DNA from 2 places in the Pigmentiphaga sp. CHJ604 genome. Region 2 is predicted to be linked to the other one. Evidence: predicted binding sites of a transcription regulator. Region 2 holds the regulator's gene; the other holds the start of a gene.
The links. The regulator FNR, encoded in region 2, switches genes on or off when oxygen is low (the NO sensors DNR and NnrR bind a similar motif). The targets are predictions, from matches to a motif close to TTGATNNNNATCAA.

Region 1: the regulator FNR is predicted to act here: its motif matches at 2,029-2,042, upstream of R4823_RS04135 (OmpW family outer membrane protein).

What each region holds. Positions count from the first base shown of each region.
Region 1 covers NZ_CP136998.1:826,144-834,497, forward strand. The annotation lists gene R4823_RS04120 (amidohydrolase family protein) at 1-359, shown strand, start outside; gene R4823_RS04125 (LysR substrate-binding domain-containing protein) at 391-1,299, opposite strand; gene R4823_RS04130 (type 1 glutamine amidotransferase domain-containing protein) at 1,381-1,959, opposite strand; gene R4823_RS04135 (OmpW family outer membrane protein) at 2,101-2,733, shown strand; gene R4823_RS04140 (MFS transporter) at 2,793-4,232, shown strand; gene R4823_RS04145 (carbon monoxide dehydrogenase subunit G) at 4,258-4,860, opposite strand; gene R4823_RS04150 (acyl-CoA thioesterase) at 4,999-5,370, opposite strand; gene R4823_RS04155 (LysR family transcriptional regulator) at 5,545-6,456, shown strand; gene aspA (aspartate ammonia-lyase) at 6,607-8,040, shown strand; gene R4823_RS04165 (amino acid ABC transporter substrate-binding protein) at 8,169-8,354, shown strand, end outside.
Region 2 covers NZ_CP136998.1:3,356,482-3,364,835, forward strand. The annotation lists gene R4823_RS16155 (ATP-binding protein) at 1-260, shown strand, start outside; gene R4823_RS16160 (response regulator) at 271-756, shown strand; gene R4823_RS16165 (response regulator) at 753-2,693, shown strand; gene R4823_RS16170 (LysR family transcriptional regulator) at 2,777-3,673, shown strand; gene fnr (fumarate/nitrate reduction transcriptional regulator Fnr) at 3,723-4,448, shown strand; gene R4823_RS16180 (SapC family protein) at 4,459-5,190, shown strand; gene R4823_RS16185 (LysR family transcriptional regulator) at 5,203-6,162, opposite strand; gene R4823_RS16190 (tripartite tricarboxylate transporter substrate binding protein) at 6,218-7,204, opposite strand; gene R4823_RS16195 (2,4'-dihydroxyacetophenone dioxygenase family protein) at 7,329-7,841, opposite strand; gene R4823_RS16200 (IlvD/Edd family dehydratase) at 7,838-8,354, opposite strand, start outside.

The DNA.
Region 1 (8,354 bases), 2.5 Mb from region 2:
TGCGCGCCCTGCTGTGGTCGCATCGCCAGCGTTTCGGCGCCGAGGTCCCGCTCACGGCGCGCCGCCTGCTGCGGCTGGCCACGCTGGACGGCGCGCGCGACCTGGGCATCGCGGACCGCGTCGGTTCGCTCGAGGCGGGCAAGCGGGCCGACGTCATCCTGGTCCGCACCACGGACCTGAACATGGCGCCGGTGGCGGACCCGGCCTTCTCGCTGGTCTACTCGGCCCAGCCGGCCAACGTGGATACCGTCATCGTCGACGGGCGGGTCTTGCGCCGGCACGGGCAGTGGACCGCCTGCGATCCCGCGCAGATCGTGCGTGACGCGGCCCAGTCCGTGCGCGAACTGGCAGCGCGGTGAACGCGCGCCGGCCGGGACGGCCGGCGCGGCATCAGCCGCGTTCCTCGAATTCCTTGCAGTGCGCCGCCAGGTGGGCGCGGAAGGACGCCGCCGCCGGCGACAGCGAACGGCCGGGCTGCGTGACCAGTTCGATCTTGCGATACACCACCGGGTCGTGCAGCACGCGAAAGCGCGCGCGTTTCGATCGGGCCAGCAGCCCCGCGTAGGACGGCAGTACCGCGATGCCCAGGCCGGCCTCGACCAGACCGATGGCCGACCACAGATAGTGCACCTCGAAGCGCGGCTCGGCCGCGATGCCCGACTGGTGCAGTACGCGGTCGATCTGCGGCAGCGAGCCGCTGGACTGCGGCACGACGATCATCGGCTGGCTGGCCAGGTCGGCCCAAGCCAGGTCCCGCCGTCGTCGCGCCAGCGGCCATGCGCTGGGAATCATGGCGCCCAGCGGATGGCGCATCAGCAGGCTGCGGTTCAGCTCCACCTCATTGCCGGTGAACACTCCCACGCCCAGGTCGACCTCGCCCTGCTGCACCTGCCGCAGGATGACGTCGACCGGCGCGTCGGACAGGCGGACTTCGATGGCGGGATGGGCGGCCTGGAAGGTGGCGATGGCGTCGGGCAGCAGTGTGGCCGCCATGACCGGCGTGGTCGCCACCGTGACGCGCCCGCGGCGCATCTGCACCAGGTCCTGGGTGCGGCGGATGGCTTGCTCGACTTCGCCCAGGATGCGTTCCGCATGCTGCAGGAATTCGGCGCCGGCCTCGGTGACCGCGAGCTTGCGCGTGGACCGGTCCAGCAACTGCAAGCCCAGCTGGCCTTCGAGTTCGCGCACCAGCAGGCTGGTGGCGGACTGGGTCAGGTGCAGCCGCCGCGAGGCCGCGGTGAAACCGCCGCAATGCACGACTTCGACGAACGCGCGCATCTGGCGCAGGGTCACATTCATACGGCGGCGCTACCTATACTTGCCTGGTCGCGGCAAGTATAGGGGTTGCTGGCCGCCCCCGCGCCGGGCACATACCCGGGGTCAGGTAGGCTGCGCGCCCGATGGCGTGTCGGCGCTCTCGACGTTGGACAGCGCGGCGATCAGCTTCGCGTTGAATGCCGGCAGGTCGTCGGGCTTGCGGCTGGTGATGAGGTTGCCGTCCAGCACGACTTCCTCGTCCACCCACTGTCCGCCGGCATTGCGGATGTCGTCCTGCAACGATGGCCAACTGGTCAGTTGCCGGCCGTCGACCATGCCGGCCGACACCAGCAGCCAGGGGCCGTGGCAGATGACGGCGACCGGCTTGCCCGTGTCGTGCAACGCCTGCACGAAGCGCTGTGCGCCCTTGTCGGTGCGGATGACGTCCGCGTTGAAAACGCCGCCGGGCACCACCACGCCCGCATAGCGGGTCGGGTCGGCGTCGTTCCAGCTCGCCTCCACGCGGAAGCGGTCGGCCTTCTCGTCATGCTTCATGCCCCGGATCTCGCCGGCCTGGGCGGAAAGAATGTGCACCGTGGCACCCGCGCGTTCCAGCGCTTCCTTCGGGCTCGTCAGTTCGACCTGTTCGAAATTGTCGGTTGCCACGATGGCAACGGTGAGTCCTTGCAACGGCTTGGCCATGTCGATCTCCATAGTGGGGCGCCGCGTGGGCAGCCGGATGCCCCAGCAAGCGGCGTGCCCGAGGGCGGCTTGATCTGGGACAAGGCGCGCGGGGCGAGGGGCTGCCAAGCTGGAGCCTCATCGTTCGATATGGAGCTCCTCATGTTTTCCCGCCGCACGCCGCCCATCCTGCTTGCCGCCCTTCTTGCCGCGGCGTTTTCGGCCGCGCAGGCGCACGAAGCCGGCGACTGGCTGCTCAAGGCCGGCATCAGCCAGGTCCGGCCGAAATCGGACAACGGCACCGTCCTGAACGGGGCCGTGCGCCTGGACGCCGGCAATTCGACGCGGCCCAGCGCCAGTCTGACCTACATGGCCACCCGCAACGTCGGGATCGAGCTGCTGGCCGCCGTACCCTTCCGGCACGACATCGGCGCTTCCGGCGCGGTGGGCGGCAACATCGGTTCGTCCCGGCAACTGCCGCCCACGCTTAGCGTGCAATGGCACTTCCTGCCCGATTCGCAGGTGCAGCCCTATGTCGGCCTGGGCGTGAACTACACGCGCTTCTTCCACACCCGGGCCGCGGGCGCCCTGGCCGGCCAGGACCTGAGCCTGGGCGACTCGTGGGGGCTGGCAGCGCAGGTAGGGGTGGACGTGAAGATGGGCGAGCGCTGGTTCCTGAACGCCAGCCTGCGCTACATCGACATTTCGTCCAAGGTGAAGCTGAACGGCAGCCAGATCGGCAAGGCGCGCATCGATCCGTGGGTGCCGACCATCGCTATCGGCTATCGCTTTTGAACGGCGGGCCATTGGGGGGGTAGGGGTATACCCGGGGCGCGGTATATGATTATGCGCAAATGTCCGAGAACCCGCCGCACCCGCCATCTCAGCCCGGGCACGCCAGCCCCCGCCCGCCTTCCGATCTCGATTCACCGGTAGAAGACCAGCGCCAGCTGATCCTGGCGCTGATCGGGATCTGCGCGGTCGTGATGCTGGTGGCGCTGGATTCGACCATCGTCGGCACCACGCTGCCGCGCGTGGTGGCCGAGCTGGGCGGCATGCCCCTGTATGCCTGGGTCGGCACGGGCTACCTGCTGGCCTCGGCCATCGTCATTCCCATCTTCGGCCGCCTGGGCGACCTGTTCGGACGCAAATACTTCATCCTCGTCTCGCTGGGCCTGGTGTCGCTGGGCTCGGTGCTGTGCGGCATCAGCCAGTCGATGCCGCAACTGATCGCGGCCCGCACCCTGCAGGGTGTGGGCGGCGGCATGATGATCGCCACCGCCTTCGCGGCGCCCGCCGACCTGTTTCCCGATGCCATGCGGCGCGTGCGCTGGCAGGCCCTGATCTCGACGTCGTTCGCGGTGGCCAGCGGCGTGGGGCCGCTGCTGGGCGGGGCGATCACCGAATCCTTCGGCTGGCGGGCGGCGTTCTTCGTCAGCCCGGTGATGGGGGTGATCGCCTTCGTGATGCTGTGGCGGTATTTCCCGCCGCTCAAGCCCCGGCACGACACGCCGCCGCGCATAGACTGGCTGGGCGGGGCGCTGCTGGCGCTGGCCGTGGGCACGCCCATGGCGGCGCTCGAGCTGGGCTTCTCCACCCACCCGCGTCCGGTGCTGGGCCTGGTGTTCCTGGCTGTGGCCGCCGTGTCGGTCTTCCTGCTCGTCTGGTACGAGCGCCGCCTGGAACAGCCCATGTTCCCGTTGCGCGTGCTCGAGCGCAGGGAGTCGCGCCTGTTGAACGTCGTCGGCGTGATGACCGGCGCGGTGATGTTCATCCTGATCTACTACGGCCCGCTGCTGCTGCAGGTGGAGGTGGGGCTGAGCCCCACCCAGGCGGGCATGATCCTCGCGCCGCTGGTGGCCTGCATACCGGTGGGCAGCGTCATCAACGGGCGCCTGTTCCCGCGCCAGAGCCAGCCTCAGCGGCTGATGGTGTTCGGCGCGCTGCTGCTGGCCGTGGGCTGCCTGGGCGTGATGTTCCTGGAGCGCGGATCGTCCATGGCCTTCGCCGTGGTCTCGTTCGGCCTGGCCGGCGTGGGCATGGGCTTCATCATCCCCAACCTGACGCTGTTCATGCAGATGATCGCCGAGCGCCGCGACGTGGGCGTGGCCTCGGCGCTGATCCAGACCATGCGCACCCTGGGCAGCGCGGTGGGCACCGCGCTGGTGGGGCTGGTCATCGCCCGCACGTCGGTCAATACCGGCATCGAGGCCGGCATGGTGATGGCCATCGTGTTCTGCGTCGCGATGATGGCCCTGTCCCAGCGCATCAAGATGAAGAACGTGCGCCGCTGAACGCCGCGGCGCGCCGTTGCCGCGCTCAGTGCAGGAAGGTGTGGTAGACCACCAGGCCCGCGATGACGGCCAGCGCGGCCAGCCACGACAGCCGGTTGACCCATTGCGAGGGCAGGTGCAGGGCATGCGCGCCGCCGGCGGCCATCGGCCTGGCCACGCGCGGCGGACGGGGCGCGGGACGTTCCAGCGCCCGGCACGCGCAGACCGAGAACAGCGCGAAGAAGTTGTCCATCATCTTGCGCGCGATCTTCTCGGCCTGGTCCGTGCGCAACTGGGCGAGCTTGCCTTCCAGGTCGGCGTGGGCGGTGTACGAGACCCGCGTGCCGTCGCCTTCCGGCGTCAGCCGGATGTCGGCGTAACCCTTGGCCGATCCGGCCACGCCGCCTTCCCCCTCGAAAGTGAGGTGGTAGGAGTCCTGGGGCCGGATGTCGGTCAGCTGCAGCCGGCCGTGGAAGCGGGCCGACAGCGGGCCGACCTCGGCCCGCAGGTTGACCCGGTATTCGTTTTCGGAGAGGCGCTCGACCTTTTCGCATCCGCTGATACAGACCTTGAGGGTCTCGGGAGCGACGAGCTTGTTCCAGGTGCGTTCCTGGGACGCTGGAATCAGGCGCGAACCGGATATGTCCATGGTGAGTCTCCTTCGCCTTGGGGGCAGGGCCTGCGTGCCTGCCGTGTTGGCTGGCCGGCCGGTCTGTGCCGGCTGGGCTGGGGCGGTGACGTCCTTGTGGTCAATGTGCCACTAATCGCCATGGGTGTCCAGACGGGTTCAGTCCGCGCGCAGGTCCGGCAGGGGGCGCGGGCGCCGCTGGTGGTCGGTCGCCACGTAGACCAGGGTGGCCTCGGTGACCTTGACGACTTCCGAGTTGAGGCGGATGCGTTCGGCGTAGACCTCGACCGCGACCGTGATCGAGGTGCGGCCGGTCTTGACGATGTGGGCGTAGAAGCTGAGCAGGTCGCCCACGAACACCGGTTCCTTGAACACGAACGAGGTCACGGCCACGGTGGCGACGCGGCCGTTGGCGCGGCCCTGGGCGGGCACCGACCCGGCAAGGTCGACCTGGGCCATGATCCAGCCCCCGAACACGTCGCCCGACGGGTTGGAGTCGGCGGGCATGGGGATGACGCGCAGCACCGGCATCTGGCCGGCGGGCAGCGAATTGGGGGCAGGGGGCGGGTAGGGGAGCGAATCGGTCACGCTGGACTCCAGGAAGATGGTCGGTGCGGCGCGGGGCCATGCGGCAAGTGTATGCCCGGCCGGGCGCGGCACCGGCCCCACGGTACAATTTCCGCCGGTTCCTCCACGGTTGCAAGCATGGAAGCCAAGTGGCTCGAAGATTTCATCGCGCTGGCCGAGACCCGTTCGTTTTCGCGGGCGGCCGAGCTGCGACACATCACGCAGCCCGCCTTCTCGCGCCGTATCCAGGCCCTGGAGGCCTGGGTCGGCACCGATCTGGTCGACCGCGCCGTCTACCCCACCCGCCTGACGCCCGCCGGCGAGACCTTCCGCGCCGAAGCCATCGCCATGCTGGCCAAGCTGGACGAGACCCGCGCGATGCTGCGGGGCATGCGTCCCGCCTCGCAGGCGGTGATCGACTTCGCCGTACCCCATACCCTGTCGCTGACCTTCTTCCCGCGCTGGCTGAGCCGTATCCGGGCCGAGGCCGGCCTGCCGGATTTCACGGCCAGGCTGATGGCGCTGAACGTCCATGACGCCGCGATCAGCCTGGTGCAGGGCGGCAGCGACCTGGTCATGGTCTATTACCATCCCCGCCAGCCGGTCCAGCTCGATCCGCGCCACTACGACATGCTGGTGCTGGGCAGCGAGGCGGTCTACCCCTATGCGCGCAGCAAGCCCGACGGCACGCCCGAGTACGTCCTGGGCGGGGGCGGCCCGGTGCCCTACCTGGCCTACGCGCCCAACGCCTACCTGGGCCGCATCGTCGACCTGATCCTGGCGGGCGCCCAGCCCCGGCCGCCGCTGGACGAGCGCTACGAAACCGACATGGCCGAGGGGCTGAAGGCCATGGCGCTCGAGGGGCACGGGGTGGCCTTCCTGCCCGAGAGCGCGGTCAGCCGCGAGGTGGCCGCGCGCCGCCTGGCCTGCGCGGGCGAGGCCTATACCGAGACCATGGAGATCCGGCTCTACCGCGAACGCGCGCCGGCCGGCGTTCCCGCCAAGCCGCTGGTCGACGCCCTTTGGGACTATCTGTCCGCCGCGCGCTGACGCGTCCCTGGCCGCCGGGCATTTTCCTGGCAATGCAAAAAAAACATTGGCCAATGCGAACACGGCATTGGCGCTATCGCGGGGCGCCTGCCTATAGTGTTTTCCATCGGGCGCCGCATGGTGCGGCGGCCTTTCCGATGGACATCGAACATGAGCAGCAATGCCGCTTCCGGCCTCTTCCGCATCGAACACGACCTGCTTGGCGAGCGCGAGATTCCCGCCGACGCCTACTGGGGCATCCATTCCCTGCGCGCCCGCGAGAACTTTCCGATTTCCGGCTCGACCATAGGCGGCCAGGCCGACCTGGTGCGGGCCCTGGCCTGCGTCAAGCTGGCGGCGGCCCGCGCCAACCAGGACCTGGGCGTGCTGCCCGCGGAACGGGCCGGGGCGATCGTCCAGGCCTGCCAGGAGATCATCGAAGGCGCGCTGCACGACCAGTTCATCGTCGACGTGATCCAGGGCGGGGCCGGCACCTCGACCAACATGAACGCCAACGAGGTCATCGCCAATCGTGCGCTGGAGCTGCTGGGGGCCAGGAAGGGCCAGTACGACGTCCTGCACCCCATCCAGGACGTGAACGCCTCGCAAAGCACCAACGACGTCTATCCGACCGCGCTGCGCATCGCGATGTGCTTTTCCTTGCAGCGCCTGCTGGTGGCCATGGCCGAACTGCGCGGCGCCTTCGAGGCCAAGGCGCTGGAGTTCGACGACGTGCTGAAGATGGGGCGCACGCAGTTGCAGGACGCGGTGCCGATGACGCTGGGCCAGGAGTTCCTGACCTATGCCGTCATGCTGGGCGAGGACGAGGCGCGGCTGGGCGAGGCCCGGACACTGATGGTGGAAGTGAACCTGGGCGCGACCGCCATCGGTACCGGCATCAATACCGATCCCGACTACAGCCCGCTGGCGGTGCGGTACCTGGCCGAGATCACGGGGCTGCCGCTGGTGCGCGCGGCGAACATGATCGAGGCGACGCAGGACACGGGCGCGTTCGTGCAGTTGTCCGGCGTCCTGAAGCGCGTGGCCTGCAAGCTGTCCAAGACCTGCAACGACCTGCGGCTGCTGTCGTCGGGACCGCAGTCGGGGCTGAACGAGATCAACCTCCCGGAGCGCGCGGCGGGCAGCTCCATCATGCCGGGGAAGGTGAACCCCATCATTCCGGAAGTGGTCAATCAGGTGGCCTTCGAGGTCATCGGTAACGACATGACGATCACGATGGCGTCCGAAAGCGGCCAGCTGCAGCTCAATGCCTTCGAGCCCATCATCGCGTGGAGCCTGGTCAAGAGCATTTCGCACCTGGAAGCGGCATGCACCACGTTGACGCACAACTGCGTCAAGGGGATCACGGCGAATCGCGAGCGGCTGGCGCAGGCCGTGAAGCGGTCGGCGGGGCTGGCGACGGCCCTGAATCCGGTGCTCGGGTACGAGGCGGCGACGCGGATCGCGCGGGATGCGATGCGGACGGGCCGGCCGGTGGCGGATCTGGTGCTGGAAGCGGGGCTGCTGGATGCGGAGACCCTGGAGCAGGTCCTCAAGCCGGAGGTGTTGACGCGGCCCTACCGGTTCAAGAAAGTGGCGGTTTGAGATGAGGGGGGGTCCGGGAGGGTGACGGCACGTTCCCGGGCTTCGGCTCGGGTAAAAATCCATGTCCGTACTGTCGGCTTGTTGCTACACTCGGCCGACATCGTTACTAGTTACGGAAGGGAGATTCCATGAAGAAACTCGTGCTGCTCTCCGCCGCGCTGACCCTGGTCGCCGTGTCGTCTGTCTCGGCGCAAGACCTGACCGGCCGGCTCAAGAAGATCAAGGACACGGGGACGCTGACGCTTGGCTATCGCGATTCCTCCATTCCTTTCTCCTACCTGGACGACAACCAGAAATCCATCGGTTACTCGATG
Region 2 (8,354 bases):
GCCACGTCATCTACGTGCGCGACAATGGCGTGGGTTTCGACATGAAATACGTCGGCAAACTATTCGGCGTATTCCAGCGGCTGCATCGTATGGAAGAATTCGAGGGCACGGGCATAGGCCTGGCCAATGTCCGCCGCATCGTCGAACGCCACGGCGGCCGCGTGTGGGCCGAAGGCACCCCCGGCCAGGGGGCGACCTTCTACGTGTTCCTGCCCGGCGCCCATCCCCCTGCCGCGACCGCGGCCGCCATGAAGGAGTGAGACCCCCGTCATGCTCAAGCCCATTCTGCTGGTCGAAGACAGTCCCCAGGACCTCGAATTGACCCTGATCGCGCTCGAGAGAAGCCAGCTCGCCAACGACGTGGTGGTGGCGCGCGACGGCGAGGAGGCGGCCGATTACCTGTGCCGCCGCGGGCACCATCAGGGCAGGCCGGCCGGCAACCCCGCGGTCATCCTGCTGGACCTGAAGCTGCCCAAGATGGATGGACTGGAGCTGCTCCAGCTCATACGCGAGGACCGTGGGCTGCAGAACGTGCCCGTGGTCATGCTGACCTCGTCCAGCGAGGAAAGCGACCTCGTGCGCGCCTATGACCTGGGCGTCAACGCCTACGTGGTCAAACCGGTGGATTTTCCGGAATTCGTGCGCGCAATCGGGGAACTGGGCGTATTCTGGGCAGTGTTGAACGAGCCCCCTCCAGGCTCTCTGCGAGGCACCGCCGCCCGCAGCAACCGCGATTCCCGGAGCCAGCCAACGTGAACCCGCCCACCATGCGCGTCCTGCTTGCCGAGGACGATCCCCACGACGCGGAACTGACACTGGAACGCCTGTCGATCTCGGGGCTCGATGTAGAAGGCGTCATCGTCAACAACGAAGCCGACTTCACCCGGGCCCTGGACGCCGGCAACTTCGATCTCGTGCTGTCCGACTTCCACATGCCGGGCTTCCCCGGCAGCGAGGCGCTGCGGATCGCGCGCAGCCACCCCACCGCCCTGCCCTTCATCTTCGTCTCGGGCGTCCTGGGAGAGGAACACGCGGTCGACATGCTCAAGGAAGGCGCGACCGACTACGTGCTCAAGCAGCGCCTGGAGCGCCTGCCCATCGTCGTGAGGCGGGCGCTGGACGAGGCCCGCGAGCGGCGGTCCCGGCACGATGCCGAGCGCCGGCTGCGCGAGAGCGAAACCTATTTCGGCCAGTTGATAGACGCGCTGCGGGACTACTCGGTGGCCACGCTGTCGCTGGAAGGCACGATAGAAAGCTGGAACCGCGCATCGGAGTGGCTGTTCGGCTATCCGGCCGAGGAAGTGATCGGGCGCCCGGGCGACATGTTCAATCTCCCGCCCGAACCCGGCCAGCCCGAGCCCGTGCCGCTGCGCCAACAGCTCGCCGACATCGGCACCGGCAACAGCCTGGCCGAGGAACGATGGCTGATGCGCAAGAACGGCGCCACCTTCTATGCCTCGGTCGTGACGACCGCCATTTTCGGCAACGGCGGCGCCGTGCGCGGCTTCTCGCGCATCGTGCGCGACATGACCGACAGCCGGGTCGCGGCCGATCTGCTGCAGGTGGCCAAGGAACAGGCCGAGGCCGCCAACCGTGCCAAGGACCGCTTCCTGGCCGTGCTGTCGCACGAGCTGCGCACGCCGCTGGGCCCGATCTACGCGGCGGCGCAGGCGCTGGACCTGCGCCAGGACCTTCCCCCCGAATGCCGCCGCAGCGTCGAGCTCATCAAGCGCAACGTCGAGGTCGAGGCACGCCTGATCGACGACCTGCTCGACATCTCCAAGATCGTCAACGACAAGCTCAGCCTGCGCCTCGAACCCACCGACCTGGTCGGCATCCTGAACGGGATCGCCGAGATCTTCCGCGAGGAAGCGGCCGCGCGGCACATCGAGCTGCACTACACGCCGCTGCCCTATCCGGTCATCGTGCAGGCCGACCCGGCCCGCCTGCAGCAGATCGTCTGGAACCTGCTGAAGAACGCCATCAAGTTCACGCCGCGCGGCGGCGAGATACGCGTGACCGTGTACCAGCCGATGCCCGGCAAGATCGCCGTCGACGTCTCGGACACCGGCATCGGGATTCCCCCGCAGGCGCTCAAGCGCATCTTCAACGCCTTCGACCAGGGCGAGGAAGACGCCGCCCAGTCGCGCGGCGGCCTGGGGCTGGGACTGGCCATCGCCAGCTCCCTGGCGCAGCGCCATGGCGGCACCCTGAGCGTGCGCAGCGACGGCCAGGGCAAGGGCACGACCTTCACGCTGGCGCTGGACGATCCGGCCAGCGGGGCCCCGGACGCCCCGGTCGAGCAGGCGCAGTCCGTCTCCGCGCCCCTGGTCCGCCCCGCCAGCATCCTGCTGGTGGAGGACAACGTCGATACCGCCGAAGCCATGCAGTTCCTGCTGAGCGAATACGGCTACGAGGTCGAGGTCGCGGAAAACGTGGCGGCAGCCTGCCGCTGCGTCGACGCCAAGCGCTACGACGTCCTGGTCAGCGACATGGGGCTGCCCGATGGCGATGGCATCGACGTGCTGCGGCACTATGCCCCTCAGGCCGACCAGATCGCGGTCGCGCTCACGGGCTACGGCATGGAGTCCGACGTGCGCCGCTGCCTGGATGCCGGGTTCGCCTTTCACCTGACCAAGCCGCTGGATATCGATCAGTTGATCCGCGTCCTGCAACGCGAACCTCAGGGTTGATGCGCCGGCCCCTCCGGTTTTTAAGAATAGGCTAAAATCGGGCGCAAATTATTTACTAATTTGCATAAATCGCCCGGCCTCCCATGGACCGCTTCAAGCAGATCGAATCCTTCGTCTCGGCCGTCGTGCGCGGAAGCCTGTCGGCCGCGGCACGCAGCGAAGGAGTCGCTCCCGCCGTCATCGGCCGGCGCATCGACGCGCTGGAAGCCAGGCTGGGGGTCAAGCTGCTGATCCGTACCACGCGCAAGATCTCGCTCAGCGCCGAGGGCACGGAATTCTTCGAGGAATGCCAGCAGATCCTGCAGTCGCTCGAGAACGCCGAAAACAGCGTGGCGGCGGGCGGCGAACATCCCAAGGGGCACTTCCGCGTCACGGCCCCGGGCGGATTCGGCCGGCGCCACGTGGCGCCCCTGCTGCCCCGGCTGCTGGACGCCTATCCCGGCATCACGGTGACGCTGGACCTGAGCGACCGGCTGGTGGACCTGGTCAACGAAGGCTATGACTGCGCCATCCGGATCGGCGATCTGGCCGACTCCAGCATGGTCAGCGTGCGCCTGGCCGACAACCGCCGGATGGTGGTCGCCTCGCCCGCCTACCTGCGCCGGCACGGCACGCCCGAACACCCCGCCGACCTGGCGCGCCACAACTGCCTGTCCTTCGGCACCGGCGTCAACCAGGCACGCGGCTGGCTCTTCACCATCGATGGCAAGACGACGCCGCAGCGCATATCGGGTACGCTGGAATGCACCGACGGCGCCGTGCTCCATGCCTGGACTCTGGACGGGCGGGGACTGGCATGGCGATCGCTGTGGGAAATCGAGGACGACCTGAAGGAAGGCCGCCTGGTGACGGTGCTGGACCAGTTCGCCGCGCCCCCCAACGCCATCTATGCCGTGTATCCTCAGCGCAAGCACCTGCCGCTGCGCGTCCGGGTATTCATCGACATGCTGCGGCAGAGCTACGCCAAGCGCCTGCCTTAGGGCAGACGCCGCCCAGGCCGCTGCGGCCGGCCCAGAACAAAGACCAGCCATGACCAAACGCATTCCGCTTACCCTCGACTCCATACGCTGCTCGACCTGCGGGCTGGGGCAGTTCTGCCTGCCCGTCGGCATGGCCGCCGAGGATGCCGGGCGAATGGACGAACTGGTGCAGCAGCGCGTGCGGCTCGCCCGGGGCGAATCCCTCTTTCGCTTCGAGGACGGCCTGGACGCCGTCTATGGCATCCGCTTCGGCACCCTGAAAACCTATCTGGAACTGGCGGACGGCCGCCAGCAGATCACCGGCTTTCACCTGCCCGGCGAAATCGTCGGGCTGGACGGACTGGGCCGCAACAGCCATGCTTCGACCGCCATCGCGCTGGAAGACAGCGAGGTCTGCGTGATCCCGGTGCGCGACCTGTCCTCGCTGGCCAACCACCTGCCCTCGCTGCAACGCCAGCTCATGCGGCTGATGAGTCGCGAGATCGAACAAGACCAGCAGATGCTGCTGTCCCTGGGTACCATGCGCGCCGAGGAACGGCTGGCCGTCTTCCTGGTCAGCCTGTCGGAGCGCCTGGCCGCGCGCGGCTATTCCTCGTCCGCGTTCGTGCTGCGTATGAGCCGCGAGGAAATCGGCAACTTCCTGGGACTGACCCTCGAGACCGTCAGCCGTCTGTTCTCGCGTTTCGCCAAGTCCGGCGTGCTGCGCATCCAGCAGAAGCAGGTCGAGATCGTGGACATGGCGGCGCTGCGGCGCCTGGCCGGCCCCCATTGCTAGCAGGATACCGATGACCACCTCTCCCCAGGCGGGCGCCAACGCCCCCATGTTCGCCCAGGCCCGCGCGCTGGACCCGCAACGGCATGCCCACCTGCGGCTCGACCGCCAGGCCGGCTACGCCTTCTCGCGCGGCCAGACCGCCGTGCCGCTGGTGGCGACGGAGTTCGCGATGGCGGCGCGGGACCTGCCCATCGTGTTCGCCGGCGAAGAACAGATGCCCATGGCGGTACTGGGCCTGCGCAGCGCGCAGAACCTCCTGGTGGATGCCGCCGGGCGGTGGCGGCCCAACCGCTACATTCCCGCCCATTTGCGGCGCTATCCGTTCATCCTGCAGGAAGACCCGGCCAGCCAGCGCTACGCGCTGTGCGTGGACGAGGATGCCGCCCACCTGCGCAGTGCCGCCGACGACGCCCAGCCCCTGTTCGAGGATGGCCAACCCTCTCCTGTCGTCGGGGAAATGCTGCAATTCCTGGGGGAACTCCAGGCCGGGCTCGCGATGACCCGCGACTACGTCGCGGCCCTGCGGGCCGAGAACCTGCTGATCCCGCGCCAGGTGGCCGTGGACCTGCAAGGCGGCGAGCGCGTCACGCTGGACGGCTTCCTGGTGGTGGACGAGACCCGCTTCGACCAGTTGCCCGACGCCACGGTCACCGCGTGGATGCGCAAGGGCTGGCTGGCCATGACCTACTTCCATCTGCAATCGCGGCTGAACTGGGGCCACCTGGTCGCGCTGGCGCAATAGCCGCGCGGCCGTTCATGCCGCCTCGGGACACGCCGGCGGCGTCGGGCCGGCCCCCACCTTGCGCAGGCTGGCGCCTATGTGCAGGTCGGCGATCTGCCGGCGCAGCCAGGTATTGGCGCTGTCGTGGTGGTAGCGCGCATGCCAGAACTGGCGGATGTGGGTATGCGGGGTCTGGAAGGGCAGCCGCGACCAGGTCGCTCCGGCGGCATCGTCGGTAATGGCCTGGGCGATGACCTCGGGCACCGTGACGATCAGGTCCGTCTGCGCCAGGATCTTGGGCAGCACCAGGTAGTTGGGCACGCGCAGCGCCACTTCGCGCCGGTGCCCCTGCTTGCCCAGCTCCTTCTCTATCTGCAGGTCGGTCTTGTTGGCCGTGACCACCAGGTGCCGCGCCGCGAGGTACTCGTCCAGCGTGATCGCCTCGCCCGCCTTGAGGAAACCGCTGCCCATCACGCAGACGTGCTGGTCGACGAACAGGCCCTGCTGGTAGAAACCGCTTTGCAGCTCCTGCAGGTTGCCGACGGCGAGATCGGCGTCGCCGCTTTCCAGGGCCGCCCGGTAGTGTTCCCTGCTCAGGCTGCTGACCTCCAGGCTGATGCCCGGCGCGGACGACTTGAAGCGCGCCACGAGCTGCGGCAACACCAGGAACTGGGAAAAATCGGACATCAGGAGCGTGAAGCTGCGCTGGCTGGAGCCCGGATCGAATCCGCTGGCCTGCTCGAAGCCATTGCGCACCAGTTCCAACGCCCGCAGCACGCTGCCCGCCAGCTCGGACGCGTACGAAGTGGGCTCCATGCCGCCCTGCGTGCGAACGAACAGCGGGTCGTTGCATTGGTTGCGCAAGCGCAGCAGGGCATTGCTCATGGACGGCTGGGACAGTCCGACGCGTTCCCCCGCGCGAGTCACGTTGCGCTCGAGATAGAGCGCCTCGAATACCAGCAGGAGATTCAGGTCGAGCTTGTTGATGTCCATGGCAGCATGACTATATCCGCCGGGTCCCGAATAGACAATGCACGGCCAGGCGGCCCTACTGGCCGAACTCCAGCGCCACCTTGGAGCGCTTGGCGATGGCGTCCCAGCGCGCCAGTTCGGACTGGTTCACCCGCGCGAATTCCACCGAATCCAGCGGCCGCGGCTCGAACGCGGCCGCTTCCAGCCTGGCCGTCATGTCGGGTTGGCGCAGCCCTTCGGCGATGTCCCGCCCCAATTGCTCGACGATGGCCGCCGGCATCTTCGCCGGGCCATAGATGCCCAGCCAGCTGGTGACGACGAAGTCCTGCACGCCCGCCTCGGCCATGGTGGGCACGTCGGGCAACTGCTTGATGCGATACGAACTGGTCACCGCCAGCGCGCGCAGCTTGCCGCTCTTGAGCAGGGGCATCACCGGCGGCAGGTTGGAGAAGCAGAAATCGAGATTGCCGTTCACCGTATCGACCAGCGCTTCGTTGCTGCCCTTGTAGGGGACGTGCATGAGGTCGATTCCCGCGGTCGAGGCGAACAGTTCGCTGGTCAGGTGCACCGAGGTGCCCAGTCCGTTCGAACCGTAGCTGAGCGGCTTGGACGAACGCTTGGCATACGCGATCAGCTCGCGCACCGAGGTGGCGGGATGTTGCTGCGGCACGACCAGGATGTTGACGAATTCCGCGACCTGGGCAATGGGCACGAAGGACCGCACCACGTCCAGGGGCAGGTTGCGCACCGTGACGGGCGGAATCACGTTGCCGCCCAGGCCGCCGGTGATGAGCGTGTAGCCGTCGGGTGGCAGGCCGGCGACGTACTGCTGGCCGATGATGCCGCTGGCCCCGGCGCGGTTCTCGATGACCACGGGCTGGCCGTACTTGCGGGTCAGCACCTCGCCCACCAGGCGGGCGGCGACGTCGGTCACGCCCCCCGGCGGATACTGCACCACGATGCGCACGGGACGGGAAGGATATTTGTCCTGGGCGTGCAGCGCCCGCGCCCACGGCAGGGCCACCACGCCGCCCGCCGCCTTCAATGCTGTTCGACGATCCATAGTGCCTCGATACGATACGAAGAGAACGACGCGGCGCGGGATGGATTTTCCGCCGCTATTTATACTACAAATAAATACTACTTATTGACGCCCCGGACAGGAATTCATGCAAACCCTAGGACGGCTAGCGGATGAACTGCCGCACGTAGTCCTCGCCCAGTCCGACTTCCCGATAGTGGCGCCTGCACATCTCGATCTTGCTGAACACATCCTCGTAGCCGATTTGCATGCCGCGCTCGTCCAGGTAGACCATGGCGCCGCTGACGTTGAAGAAGGTGATCATTTCGTCGTCCTTGCCATCCGCGTCCACCGTCAAGGTATGGATCTCGCCCGGCGGCTCGAACACGAAGCGGCCGGCCGAGGCCACCCAATCGTGTTCCAGGTAGCGCCAGGATCCCTTGATGACGTAGCCGAACACCGGCGCGGGATGGATGTGCCGGCTCAGGACGCCCGAGCGCCGCACCCGCAGCAGGTTGCACCAGCCGCCCCCCAGGGTGTTGAAGAACAGCGGACGGAACCAGACGTTGGGCGCCTGCGGCACCCATACGCGCTCGTCGTCGGGGATGGCGTCGATCGCGATCTCGGGCAGGATGCCGGGCAACTGGGCCAGGGGTTGGGCAAACACGGTTCCGGTCATGCGGGGTCTCCTTGCCGGCCGCCGCCGGCATCGTCGGGGCGCGCCGGCGCGCGCAGGAAGTCGAAGTCGCAGCCGTGCTCGGCCTGCATCACGTGCCGCTGGTACAGCCATCGGTAGCCGCGCTGCGCGGCCGGCCGCGCGGACGTCCATGCGGCGCGGCGGCGTTCCAGCTCGGCCTCGTCCACCAGCAGGTCGATCGCGCGGCGCGCAACCGACAGGCGGATCAGGTCGCCGTTCCTGACCAGGGCCAGCGGACCGCCTGCCGCGGCTTCCGGCGAAACGTGCAGCACCACCGTGCCGTACGCGGTACCGCTCATCCGCGCGTCCGAGATGCGCACCATGTCGCGCACGCCCTGTCGCGCCAGCTTGGCCGGGATGGGGATGTAGCCCGCTTCGGGCATGGCCGCCGCCAGCGGTCCGGCGTTGCGCAGCACCAGCACGTCGTCGGGCCGCACGTCCAGGTCCTCGGCATCGAGCCGCTCGGCCATGTCTTCCAGCGTATCGAACACCACC